DNA from 4 places in the Terrabacter sp. Soil810 genome. Region 4 is predicted to be linked to each of the others. Evidence: riboswitches for the same ligand, from Rfam matches in the RefSeq annotation. Region 4 holds a riboswitch; each other region holds the start of a gene.
The links. Region 4 has a riboswitch for cyclic di-AMP ahead of ASG96_RS24530 (transglycosylase family protein). Riboswitches for the same ligand answer to the same signal wherever they lie in the genome.

Region 1 (3,182 bases), on a different contig from region 4:
GTCAGGGCTGAGCGCCATCATGTCGCTCGGCGCCTCCGCCGTCGTGCTCGGCGTGGGGGCCGTCGTCGGGGCGGGCTGGCTGCGCATCTGGGTGCCGCGGCACGACCCGACCCGGGGCCCGAGGACCGGCCCCACGACCGGGCCCGCGACAGGACCGGCCACGAGCGGTCCCTGACCGCTCTCCGACTCTGAGAAGGTATGACCGTGACGGACCTGATCGACACCACCGAGATGTACCTGCGCACCATCTTCGAGCTCGAGGAGGAGGGCATCGTTCCCCTCCGCGCGCGCATCGCCGAGCGTCTCGGCCACTCGGGCCCCACCGTGTCGCAGACCGTCGCCCGCATGGAGCGTGACGGTCTCGTCGCCGTCTCGGGCGACCGGCACCTCGAGCTGTCCGACCACGGCCGGCTGCTCGCGACCCGGGTCATGCGCAAGCACCGCCTCGCCGAGCGGCTCCTCGTCGACGTCATCGGCCTCGAGTGGGAGTACGCCCACGACGAGGCGTGCCGGTGGGAGCACGTCATGTCCGAGAAGGTGGAGCGCAAGATCCTCGGGCTCATCGGCGAGGGCCTCGAGTCGCCCTACGGCAACCCGATCCCCGGTCTCGAGGAGCTCGGGGTGCGTCAGGACGAGGACTTCCTGACGGGCCTCAGCACGCTGACCGCCGCCGTCGGCGACGCCCCGGCCGTGGTGACGATCCGCCGCATCGGCGAGCCCGTGCAGGTCGACCCCGAGGCGCTCGCGCTGCTGACGAGCGCCGGTGTCGTGCCCGGGGCGCGTGTCGAGGTCGTCCGTGACGGTGGCCGGGTCCTGGCCGTCCGCGAGGGCAGCGAGCCGTCCACCGGCGTGTCCCTGCCCGACGACGTCGCCGTCCACGTCTTCTGCCAGGCGGCCTGAACACGCCGTGTCCGGCAGGGTTTGCCCCGGTCTGCGGGGTCGTTTTGGCATGCCTTGCCACACCTCGTCCGAGCCCTTCCTGGCGTCGCTGAAATTTCTTTGACTTCCGGGAACTCGAAGGTGACAAGGCCCATGGACTTGGGTACGGTGGGCGAACTTGCTCTCCCCGTCGAGTGAGTGCCCCGGGTCGGACCGCCTAGTCCTGCCATCGACCTGAGGCTCAGTACGAACCGCACGGCAGGAGCGGGGGAACCACTTTCTCCGGGCGTCGAGAGACGCCCTCGGGGTGAAGCCCTCCGTGGACCGAACCTGGTCCGAGCGAAGGCCGGGCAGTACCTCCAGCCCGAACCCGACAGCTCACCTCGTAGGCGTCGAGAGGTCAAACGTGGCTCAGAACGTTCCCGGGCGCCACCGCGCCCCCGGTCGCTTCAACGCGATCTCGGAGCTCAAGACGATCGCCAAGGAGTCGGCCCAGCCCGCCGTGAAGGGTGCCGCCATCGTCGCGGCCTCCGGTGGTCTCGTCGCCTCGTTCGCCGGCACGGCGAACGCCGCTGACGGTACGAGCAGCGCCGCCGCCGGCCCTGCGGCCGTCGGCCCGGCCGTCGGCACCCTCAAGGCCGGCAACGCCCTGTCGGCGATCGGCTACGCCAAGCCCGCCCTCAAGCAGGCCACGGTCAAGCCCGTCGTCATCGAGGACGTCAAGGTCAAGGCGGAGCGTGCCGAGAAGAAGGCCGCCGCGAAGGCTGCCGCCGAGCGGGAGGCCGCACAGGAGCGCGCGTCGCGCTCCGGCTCGACCACGCGCGCTGCCCTCAACGTCGCGCCCAACCCCAGCGCCACCGGCATCGTCGGCATCGCCCAGTCGTTCTTCGGCGTGCCCTACGTCTACGGCGGCACGACGCCCTCCGGCTTCGACTGCTCGGGCTTCACGTCCTACGTCTACCGCCAGGCTGGCATCTCGATCCCGCGCACCGCCTCGGCCCAGGCCGCGGCCTCGACGCCGGTCAGCAACCCGCGCCCCGGCGATCTCGTCTTCTTCGGCTCGCCGATCTACCACGTGGGCATCTACGTCAGCCCAGGCCGCATGATCGACGCCCAGCGTCCCGGCACCGTGATCGGCAACCACTCGATCTGGACCCAGCCGTCGATGTACGGCCGCATCTGAGCGGTCACCTCTCGCGCCTCACGTTGCGCCCCCACCGGATCCGGTGGGGGCGCAACGCTTTTCCGGCCTCGACGGCGTCCGTGGTTGACTGAGTCGATGACCGATCAGCCTGCCGCCGAGTCCACGACCCTCATCGAGCTCGACCTCTGGAGCGACCTGGTCTGCCCCTACTCCTGGGTCGCCAAGCGGCGGGTCGAGGCCGCCGTGGCAGCCTTCGAGCGCCCGCACGACGTCACGGTGCGACTGCGCTCCTTCGAGCTCGACCCGGACGTTCCGGTGGGTGGCGCGGTGCCCGTCAGCGAGCACCTGTCGGTGCGGCACGGCGGCGACGCCGGTGCCGGCCGGCTGATGAACGCCAGGGCGAGCGAGGTGGCCGAGGCCGATGACCTCGTCTTCGACTGGGACCGTGCCGTGCGCGCCAACACCTTCGACGCCCACCGGCTCTGCGCCCTCGCCGGCGAGATGGGTGGCCCCGCGCTACGCTCCGCGGCGGTCGAGCGCTTCCACTCGGCCCACTTCGGCGAGGGCCTCGCCATCGACGACCACGAGGTGCTGCAGCGGCTCGCCGCCGAGTGCGGCCTCGACGAGCGCCGCGTGTCGGCCGTTCTCGCGTCGGACGAGTACGCCGAGCAGGTGCGTGCCGACGAGCAGCAGGCGCGCTCCATGGGCGTCACGTCGACGCCCTTCGTCGTCGCCAACGGCTATGCCGCCGTGACCGGTGCCCACCCGGTCGAGGACTACCTCGCACTCATGCGCGGGGTCGCTACCCAGACCGTCTGACGGGTCCGGGGGACTCGCGGAGGCGGCCGGACGGCATACGCCCCCGGTCAGGAGGGGTGGTCAGCGGCCGGACGGCCGAAGGTCACCGCCTCGTCGACGGCCGGTGGCGCCTCGGCGCGCAGCTGCTGGTCGGGGAGCGGGCCGAGGGCGTCGTTTACCGTCGAGAAGGCACGGCGCAGCGCGACGAAGACGGTGACCGCGAAGATCTGGCGGTCGTCGAAGCCGGCCGCCCGCAACGGCTCGAGGTCGGCCGGCGTGGTGGCGTTGGGGTTGCCTGCGACGGTCCGGGCCCACGCCGCGAGGGCCGCGTCGGCGGCGTCGAGCCCGTCGTCGTCGCCGC
Region 2 (3,182 bases), on a different contig from region 4:
GCCGAAGCGCTTGCGCAGGTCGCGGACGATGTCGGACTCCGGGTCGCCGAGGATGCTGAGGTAGGCGAGCCCGAGCGGCGCGATGCCCTCCACGAGCGACTCGTAGGTCGCGGCCGTCTCGGCCTCGTCCTCCTCGAGCACCCCCTGGATGTTGTGCGACGGCGAGATGCGGATGCCGACGCGGTCGGCGCCGATCGCCTCGGCCACCGCCTTCGTGATCTCCACGACGAGGCGGGCGCGGTTCTCGGGCGATCCGCCGTAGCCGTCGGTGCGCTCGTTGCTCGACGGCGCGAGGAACTGGTGCGGCAGGTAGCCGTTCGCGGCGTGCACCTCGACGCCGTCGAGCCCGGCCGCGACGGCCTGGCGCGCAGCGTGGACGAACTCCGCCACGAGCGCGGGGATCTCATCGGTCTCGAGGGCCCGCGGGACGGCATACGCCTGCTGACCCCTGGGGGTCACGACCTCGCCGGGGGCCGCGATGGCGCTCGGCGCCACGCTCTCGAGCCCGCCCTTGTTGTCGGGGTGGGCGACGCGGCCGGCGTGCATGAGCTGGACGACGACGTGGCCACCGCCCGCGTGCACGGCGTCGGCGACGAGGCGCCAGCCGGCGACCTGCTCGTCGGAGTGGATGCCGGGGGTGTCGAGGTAGCCCTGCCCGACGGCGCTCGGCTGGGTGCCCTCGGTGATGATGAGACCGGCGCTCGCGCGCTGGCCGTAGTACTCGGCGTTGAGCTCGGTCGGCGCCTGGCCCTCGCCGGCGCGGTTGCGCGTCAGGGGTGCCATGACGAAGTGCTGGGGAAGGTCCCAGCGGCCGATGCGGATGCTCTCGAAGGCCGTGGACACAGGCCTGCTCCTCACGTTCTCGGGGACTGTGGTCGCGGTCGGCGGCTCCACCGGCGACCGGTGGAGCCTTCAACTACCCAGTCGACAAGGAGCGGGGCCGGTGGATCATTCCCCGGTGTCCAGGGTTGCGCGTGTGGGGGATCCCACGCGGCCGAGGGTTCGCGGGGGTATGCCGAAGGGGAGGATGCGCAGGCATCCTCCCCTTCGTACGCGCTCAGCTCGCGGAGAGCTCCACGGTCGCGACCTGATGGGTCACGGCGCGTAGATGTACCTCATGCCGGGGCCGTCGGTCAGCGTGCGGGTGTTGTAGTTGTACGCACCGGCGAGGGCGTTCATCTCGACGATCGTCACCTCGTTGCCGTTGACCGCGGTCACCCACGCGACGTGGCCGACGCTCGAGGAGCCGTGGACGCCGGGCTCCATGACGAGGATCGAGCGGGTGCGCGGCGTGCCGCTCACGGTGTAGCCGGCGTTGGCGGCACCGGTGTCCCAGACCATCGCGTTGCCGGTCCAGCCGCCGGGGTAGTAGCCCTCGGACTGGTACCACTTGTTGAGGGCGCCCCACGTGCACTGGCCGTCGGTGGCCCAGTTGGACGAGGCGCGCATGCCGGAGGAGGCGCTCGGGACGGAGCCGTTGCTGCTCGACTTCGTCGACGAGGTGCTGTTCGTCAGCGTCGAGCGGGTCAGGTCGCGGGAGGCGCGCTGGGCAGTGGCCTTGCGCTCGGCGGCAGCCTTGGCGGCGGCGCGCTCGGTCTTGACCTGGACGTCCTCGATGACCTGCGGCTTGGGCTTGGCGACGCGCTTGGCGACGGCCTGCTGCGCGGCGGGGGCGTAGCCGATCTTCGACAGCGCGGTCGAGGCGGCGGGAGCGGCGGCCGTGGCGGGGCCGACAGCGGCCGGAGCCGCAGCGTCCACGCCGGCAGCAGCCGCGACGTCGCCCGAGCTGGGCGACAAGGTGTCGGCGCTCGCCGGGTTGGCGAAGGTGGCGACCAGTCCACCGGTGGCGGCGACGACAGCACCCGCCTTCATGGCCGGCTGAGCCGACTCGCGGGCGAGGAGCTTGAGCTCGTTGAGGGGGTTGTGGCGGCCTGGCGCACGGTGGCGACCGCGGATGATCTCAGTGTTCACGCGTCTTACCTCTCCGCGCCTACGAAGTTAGCTGTCGGGTTCGGGCGGAAAGGTGCCCGGGCCACCTGCCTCGCGAACGGGTCGCGTGGCGGGTGAGTCTTCACCCCAAGGACGTCCGAAGTCGTTGCGCCGGACGCCCGGAGAAACGTGTGGTTCCTCCGCTCCTGTCACAAGGTTTGATCTCTCTCGTCAGGCGGTGACAGGACTAGGCGGTCCACCTCACGAGAGCCCGACCAGGTGGCCGGACTCCCGGAAGACTAGACGAGGCAGCTGGCAAATGTCACGCCACGGTAACGGCGACGCGCGGGGTACGCCCTTGAAAGTCCGTTGTGTGCGTCTATACCAACGCTTTACCTTCCGCCGGGTGAGACGTGGATCACACCCGGGGGACGTATCGGACAAGCCCCCCATGGGTACGCCGCGGGGTCCCGACCGGCGGGACCCTCGGTAGCCCCGGCGCGTCAGCCGGCGCGTCAGCCGGCTCTCGACAGGTGGCCGAAGACCACGACGTTGTCGCGGTACTCGTTGCGGCTGTCGGGTCGGGCCCGCCACAGGTGACGAGCCGGATCTCGGCCCTGGTGACGTCGCCCTTGTAGACGAGGTCGGTCGGGAACTGCGTCTTCGTGTAGGCCGCGACCCGGTCGACCGTGAAGGTCAGGTGCGAGCCCTCGCGGCGCGACACCGTGACGACGTCGCCGGCCTTGACCCTGCCGAGCTCGTGGAAGATGCCCGGCACCCCCGAGGGCGTGTCGACGTGCGCCGCGAGGACCGACGGACCGAGCTGTCCCGGCGTGGGGTCGGCGTCGTAGATCCCGACCTCCTGGGCCGTGCCCGGCACCGAGATGGTCCCGTCCCGCTGGACGCGCAGCGGCACGAAGTGCGACGACCGCACCCCGATCGACGGGATCTCGATCGAGGTCGGTTCGGACGCCTCGAGGAAGTCGCCGATGCCGGCGCCCGCAACGGCGGCCCCACCTCCGCCTGCCGGCGTCCCACCCTGACCGGGGGACGCCGACTGGCTCGGGTTGGACGGGCCCTTGGTGGACGGGCTCGCCGTGGCGGTGGGTCCGGCCGAGGAGACTCCGGGGAGACAAACCGTCCATCCATCTCTGCTTCAGACGGGGGGGCGTCGTCGACCGTCTCCGCGTGGGGGTTCGCGGCCCGCTGCCGGTTGGATTGGGGTTCCAGCGACATTTCTCCGGTCGAGGCCC
Region 3 (3,182 bases), on a different contig from region 4:
ACCTCGGCCTCGGGGAAGACCGGTCCGTGGTCGGTCGCCGCGACGAAGGTGTGGCGGGCGTGCACGGTCGAGCTGCCCTTGCCGCCGGCGTGCTCGACCTCGAAGTCGCTCGTGAAGACCCAGACCGGTGTGAGCAGCTCCTGGACGACATCGCCGGGAGCCATGTAGTAGGCGAGGTAGGCGCCGCGGCGGTCGACCTCGCCGAGGTCGCCGTCGGCGCCGAGCCGCGCGAAGGCCTCGTCCACGTCGAGGGCATCGACGACGTGCGGCTCCCCGATCGGGCGGAAGCCTCCGTTGGCGCCGATGAGCCGGCCGCCGTCGCCGAAGGTTAAGGTGAGCTTCCCGCCACCTCCGATGACCGGAAGGACCTTCGACTCCGAGTCGACCCCCGGATTGCGGATGCCGAGGACGAAGCGCGCCTGCACGTCGAGCTGACGGCTTCGACGGTCCGCCCGAGCGCGTCGACGCCCTCGGGCGGCGACATGGGTGGCCCCGGCGCCGAGCTCGACGAGTTCGACCAGGTCCCCCTGCGTCTGCCACAGGTCGTGACGCCGGATCAGCTCGCGGGCCCGGTCGTAGGCCTCCTCGGGCTTCGGCAGCGAGGGCCGCAGTGAGGGGTTCCAGAGCTGGGCGCGGTCCGCAGCGAAGAGGTCCCCCGAGGCGACGAACACCTCGAGGAGCAGGTTCTCGTCGGAGACAGAGAGTCGTTCACCATCCTCGGTGACCTCACCCTCGAGCTCGAAGAGGTCGGCTGCGAGAGCTGCGACGCGGCCGGGGTCGAGCTCGGGTCGACCCAGCTCGAAGACGGGTAGTGACATGGTCATGGGATCTCCCTGTTCCTTGCGTCAGGCGACGCACGGACAAGTGGTCCACGACCGGACCAGTGATACAGGTCGCAGTTCGCGACGTATCGCTCCGTCCCGGTCTGGATCGACTCCGACGCCGCAGGCGACGGCCGACACCGCAGCCGTCAGGGCATGCGGCCCGCCACCCAGCTCGTCGTCCAGATCCTCGAGAGCTGGACGCGTTGACCGGGCTTGGGCGAGTGCCAGACCTTGCCGTAGCCGGCGTAGATCCCGACGTGGTAGACGCGTCCTCCGGACAGGAAGAAGATCAGGTCTCCCTGCTGGAGGTTCGACTTGCTGATGCGGACGCTGGCGAGCCGCTGCGCGCTGGCCGTGCGCGGCACACCGACACCGAGGCGCGTGCGATAGGTGTAGTAGACGAGGCCGGAGCAGTCGAACGCCGACGGACCCGCGGCGCCGTACCGGTACGGGTCGCCCTGCTGTGCGGCGGCGATCTTCACCGCCGCCCTTCCTCGGACGGCTCGCGCGTAGGCGGAGACGTAGGCGACCGACCTGGCCTTGATGGTGACCGGACCCTGCGCTGAGCCTGTTGCCGCGTGGGGCGAGACCGACGATGTCGGTGCGCCTCCGGTCCCGACGAGGAGAGCTGCTGCTAGTAGTGGCGTGATCGCCAAGGACTGCAAGGGAATTCGGCGTGCAAGGGTAGAAATGGACATGGTGGACTTCCTTCCCACGCCTGTGAGGTGAGCTGTCGGGTTCGGGCGGAAGATGCCCGGCCGCAGATGCGGCTTCACCCCAAGGACCGGCTGACCGGCCCGAAAGTGGGTCCCCCACTCCTGTCCGTTATTGCGTGGCTGCCCCACCGGTGGACAGGACTCGGCGTCCGGTGGGCCGCTCGGGGAGGACCCCGGGCGATGAGCATCCATCGACGGTGACAGACAGGTCACGAAAAGTGCATGGAACGTCAGATTATGGCAATAGTTGACAAGTCAAAAGGTATTCAGGCGGACATCAGGGGCATTCAGGGCGCCTGTGAGGCGCGCCGTGACCCCACGGCATACGCCCTCGGCGGCCCGTGCCGTTAAGGGGTGGACCGGCGCACCCTCCACCACGCACCATGGACGCGGCTCCGTCGGGGCACGTCAGTCGTCAGCGGGGAGGCCCGCGGAGAGGTGGGTGGCCGTCATGGCCTGCTCAGCGGTCCCGGTCCCGCGCCACCTCCCCCACCCCGGCTGACCGGGCCATCCGGTCCTGCCCGACTGACAGGAACAGACCGTGAAACCACTGACAGACAAAGAGATTCGCGCCTCCTTCGTCAACGCGTCGCGGCGCGAGGCCAAGCAGGCCAACCTTCCCGCCGACCTCGACCTCGGCCTCCGCTGGGAGTCGCTCGACTACCTCGGCTGGGTCGACCGCAGCAACCCGCAGCGGGCGTATGCCGTCATCCCCGTCGACGACGAACCCGTCGGCCTGCTCCTGCGGGCCTCCGAGCGGACCCGCAAGGCCAGCACGACGTGCGCGTGGTGCGAGGACGTCTTCGCGACAAGCGACGTCACGCTCTTCGTGGCACGCCGGGCGGGCGCCGCCGGGCGCGAGGGCAACAGCCTCGGGACCCTCGTGCACGCCGACTTCAGCTGCTCGACCCACGTCCGGCGCCTGCCGAACGGCATGGAGGGCGGCCTCGACCCGCTCGCGCTCGTGGAGCGGCGCATCGAGGAGCTCCGGGCGAGGTCGTCGGCCTTCGCCCGCCGCCTGCGCGACGGGTCGTGAGCGTCCGCTGACGCCCGGTCGCTGGACGTGGCTCAGCCCGCGACCTCGAGCGACGCCGGCCCGGTGGTGTGGCGCACCATGCCACCGGGCACGGCGCGGACCGAGCGGAGCCCGTGGGCCGCACTGGGAGGACCTTCGCTCGGCGCTCGGTCGAGGCTCCCGGCGCGTCCGTTTGGACTCCGGCGGCCCGGAGTTGCTACGGTTGGCGTCGCCTCGCAGGCGTAGTTCAGTAGCAGAACAGCCTTCTTCCAGAAGGAAGACGTACGTGCAATTCGTGCCGCCTGCTCCAGATGAGAAGGGCCCGGTCATCGCGACCGGGCCCTTCTGCTGTCCGATGCCGTATGCCAGGTCGCCCGGTCCCGGCGGTGCGCGCCGGCCCGGCGGCATACGCCCTCGGCCCGGCCCGTGGCGCAACCGTGACCTCTCCCCCTTGCGATCGTTACCCGTCAGTAGCATCATGGAAGTGACCGGCCAGTAACTTGGCGCGCCCGCCGACGACAGTGCGGACGCACGACGAGCGACAGAACGTGGAGGGTCCCCGGATGGGCCACTACAAGAGCAATGTGCGAGACCTCGAGTTCAACCTCTTCGAGGTCTTCAACCGTC
Region 4 (3,182 bases):
TGCCGACGCCGAGCGGCAACCCCTGGGACGACGGCCGCGCCGCGACTCCGGGCGACACACAGGTGGTCCAGAACGGCAGCACCGCCGTCATGCCGCCCGTGACGCCGGCGACTGCGCACCCGGCCGATACCCCGGTGCGGTGGGCCCCGCCCCCGACCGGCGCCCCGGCGCCCGCACCCGACCCGGCGGCATACGACCACGGCTGGGACGACGAGCCGGCGTCGGACCACGAGTGGGGCGGAGCGCAGGACTACGACGCCCTCCACGGGCACGGGGGCGAGGACGTCGAGCAGGCCCAGCAGGGCTACTGGCCCGAGGACGAGTGGGACGAGGAGGCGGAGCCGGCCCCGCGCGAGGGCGACCCCCGCATCGGCCTGCCGATGCGCACCGGCCTGCTGGCCGCCGTCGGCATCGCCTGGATCGGTGCCCTCATGGCCTGGCCGGGCATCGCCCTGCTCGTGCTCGTGGTGCTGTCGGCGCTCGCCCGCGCCACCGACCGCTCCGTCACGGCGCTCGTGCTGCGCCGCTACGACTTCGGGCGTCGGCGCAGCGACGTGCCCTTCGCCGTCGTCTCGAGCCCGTGGCACCTCGTCGTCGGCATCATCGCGACCGGGGTGGGACTGCTCCTGCCCGTCGCCGTGGCGCTCGCGGGGATCTTCGCGGCCGCCCTGCTCCTCGCCGGGACACAGGGGAGCGACCTCGGGCCCGGCGCCCCGATCACGCTCGCCGTCGGCGGCGTCCTGGGCCTGCTCATGCTGTGGTGGGGACCCGGCGGTGCCTCGCTGCGGCGGGGGTCGCGCTCGATCGCGCGGCGCCTCGTGCCGGCCGGCCTCGCCGCGCAGATCGTGTCCGGGCTGCTCGCCGTCTTCGGCGTCGTGGCCGCTCTCGTGGCGCTCCAGCACGGCACGAGCCTCACGTGGGACCCGTTCACGGCCAACCCGTTCGGGCACTGACGGCCGCGCACCGCCGCGTCTGTAGGCCCGCCCGGTGGGGTCTGTGGGTGCCTGATGCGACCTCTGTGCGGGCCCTGTGTCCCTAGCGCATCAACCCCTGTCAGAGGCTGGGAAAAGATCACGGAAGTGTCTCGACATTCCTTGTGCAGGGCTGGAACGTCCCGTACCGTCAGTGCTCGGCGGCCTCGACTCTCGGGTCGGACGGGAGCTGCAGCACTTGGCTCCCGGGTCGCTTCGTCGCGTCCGGCTCCACACGAACGCTCCCACAACTTCACATGGACACCCATCAATCCGTTCCCTGAGCGCGCCGAGCCTCGCCAGCCAGGGATGCAGCCCACAGCCGTGGGCCGGGCGAGGACGGGGGACCCAGTGTGACCAGTGAGTGCATGTGTGTCGAAGCGCATGACAAGAGGACGAGATCTGGTCTCGGGGTGAAGTCGCATCCGCGACAGGGCACCTGACGCCCCAACCCGACAGCTAACCCCGCAGGCGCGCGTCAGGAAGGAAACACCATGCAGTACATGTCGAAGCATGCTGCGACCAAGAAGGTCTCGGTCAAGCAGCGCATCGCGGGAGTCGGTATCGCTGGAGCCGCCACCATCGTCGGTGGCATCGCCACGGGCGGGTCGGCCAAGGCGGCCTCCGTCTGGGACCGCGTCGCCCAGTGCGAGTCGAGCGGCAACTGGCACATCAACACCGGCAACGGCTACTACGGCGGACTCCAGTTCGTGCAGAGCACGTGGCGCGGCTACGGCGGCACGGCCTTCGCACCGCGCGCGGACCTCGCCACCAGGGCCGAGCAGATCGCCGTCGCGCAGCGTGTGCTCGCCTCCCAGGGCCCCGGCGCCTGGCCGGTGTGCTCGCAGCGCGCGGGCCTGACGCGCGCCAACGGCGGCGCCACGTCGACCCCGGTCTCGCGGTCGACCGTGCGCAAGCCGGTGACGACGAAGAAGGTCGTCAAGAAGAAGACGTATGCCGTCACGTCCACCAAGAAGAACACTGCCAAGGGCGCCAAGATCACCGTCCGCAGTGGTGACACCCTCGGCAAGATCGCCGCGCGCTACCACGTGGCCGGCGGCTGGAAGTCCCTCTGGAAGGCGAACGGGGCCCGGGTCACCAACCCGAACCTCATCTTCGTGGGTCAGACTCTGCGACTCCCGTGAGTTCCTGATACAACTGAGCCGGACGGCCTCGCGCGACCAACCCCTGGGTTTGCGCGGGGCCGTCCTTTCGTCTCCCCCGGCCGAGCCGTGTGGGCGTATGCGGTCCGGCTCGGCTACGCTTTCGCCCGTCCGCGGCGCTCGCGCCGGGACGTGCTGGCGTGGCGCAACTGGTAGCGCACCTGTCTTGTAAACAGGCGGTTAGGGGTTCGAGTCCCCTCGCCAGCTCGGAATTTGATTGGTGCATAAGGGAACTGGCCTCCCAGCCGCACCTGTTTCTCATCTGTTATCTCAAAAGGTGGCGTCGGTTCCGAAAGGGACTTTGACCTGCGGAAACGTCGCTAGCCGGGCCGCCGTGGGCCCGGAAGTTGTGGATGCTTGTGTCCCTGAACTCGGCGTCTAATCGCACATGGATCGCACGACAGGGCCGGGTTTGTGGGTCACGGCAGCGTGCTCGAGGCATCTGATCGCCGCCTGAGTGGGGCCGCATCGCCTCGCAGCGCGCCGGGGACTCTTCGGACATGCCGGGTGGTTCAACGGGCCCGCCCCTCCCCGCGTGCGCGAGCCACCGACCGGTAAGAACCGGTGTGCGGACGGACTGGTGGGTAGGTGACGAGGCACAGCACCCAGCTGTCGTTCGCGCTGAGCAAAGGGGTCACCTCCCTGACGAAAGACCTGAGCAGCGGCAAGAACCGCAAGAACCTGAAGAGTCTTCCTTCGCCTTGCCCGAGCAGATGAAGTATCCGTATCCGATCCTCGATCTCGAGCATGCGCGGAATGCGCTGGCTCGGGTGGCACAGCACGGCACCGCGGCCGAGCAGGAGAAGGTCCGCGCGGCCGTGGTGAAGAAGTACCCGAGCCTGAAGAAGGACGACTGAACGCAACCCGATCGGCGGCTACAACCAGCCCAACCTCTTCCGGATCCACGGGTTCTTGAGCACGCTTGATTTCACCGCCCAACATGCCGAGCTCACGATCACCCGGCTTGGATGGTTCCTCCACACGCCCCGAGTCGCGCGATCGCAAAGCTGTGTCTATTCGCCGCCAGTCAACCCCCCGAGCGGTTGGC

Region 1: linked by a shared signal. The riboswitch ahead of ASG96_RS03185 (C40 family peptidase) and the one ahead of ASG96_RS24530 (transglycosylase family protein) in region 4 are both predicted to bind cyclic di-AMP.
Region 2: linked by a shared signal. The riboswitch ahead of ASG96_RS18420 (CHAP domain-containing protein) and the one ahead of ASG96_RS24530 (transglycosylase family protein) in region 4 are both predicted to bind cyclic di-AMP.
Region 3: linked by a shared signal. The riboswitch ahead of ASG96_RS23930 (C40 family peptidase) and the one ahead of ASG96_RS24530 (transglycosylase family protein) in region 4 are both predicted to bind cyclic di-AMP.

The regions. Positions count from the first base shown of each region.
Region 1 covers NZ_LMSW01000001.1:706,729-709,910, forward strand. Annotated here, with positions in the region: gene ASG96_RS03175 (MFS transporter) at 1-175, shown strand, start outside; gene ASG96_RS03180 (metal-dependent transcriptional regulator) at 205-900, shown strand; cyclic di-AMP (ydaO/yuaA leader) riboswitch at 1,108-1,283, shown strand; gene ASG96_RS03185 (C40 family peptidase) at 1,286-2,062, shown strand; gene ASG96_RS03190 (DsbA family protein) at 2,159-2,842, shown strand; gene ASG96_RS03195 (hypothetical protein) at 2,890-3,182, opposite strand, start outside.
Region 2 covers NZ_LMSW01000014.1:16,324-19,505, reverse strand. Annotated here, with positions in the region: gene ASG96_RS18425 (alkene reductase) at 1-843, opposite strand, end outside; gene ASG96_RS18420 (CHAP domain-containing protein) at 1,096-1,971, opposite strand; cyclic di-AMP (ydaO/yuaA leader) riboswitch at 1,976-2,163, opposite strand; gene ASG96_RS18415 (sortase domain-bontaining protein) at 2,348-2,878, opposite strand.
Region 3 covers NZ_LMSW01000001.1:174,833-178,014, reverse strand. Annotated here, with positions in the region: gene ASG96_RS00760 (DUF6345 domain-containing protein) at 1-824, opposite strand, end outside; gene ASG96_RS23930 (C40 family peptidase) at 971-1,306, opposite strand; cyclic di-AMP (ydaO/yuaA leader) riboswitch at 1,525-1,698, opposite strand; gene ASG96_RS00750 (FBP domain-containing protein) at 2,082-2,576, shown strand; tRNA gene ASG96_RS23030 (tRNA-Gly) at 2,792-2,865, shown strand; gene ASG96_RS00745 (acyl-CoA dehydrogenase) at 3,119-3,182, shown strand, end outside.
Region 4 covers NZ_LMSW01000011.1:111,865-115,046, forward strand. Annotated here, with positions in the region: gene ASG96_RS06410 (serine/threonine-protein kinase) at 1-953, shown strand, start outside; cyclic di-AMP (ydaO/yuaA leader) riboswitch at 1,249-1,462, shown strand; gene ASG96_RS24530 (transglycosylase family protein) at 1,475-2,116, shown strand; tRNA gene ASG96_RS06420 (tRNA-Thr) at 2,269-2,341, shown strand; gene ASG96_RS23750 (hypothetical protein) at 2,836-2,991, shown strand.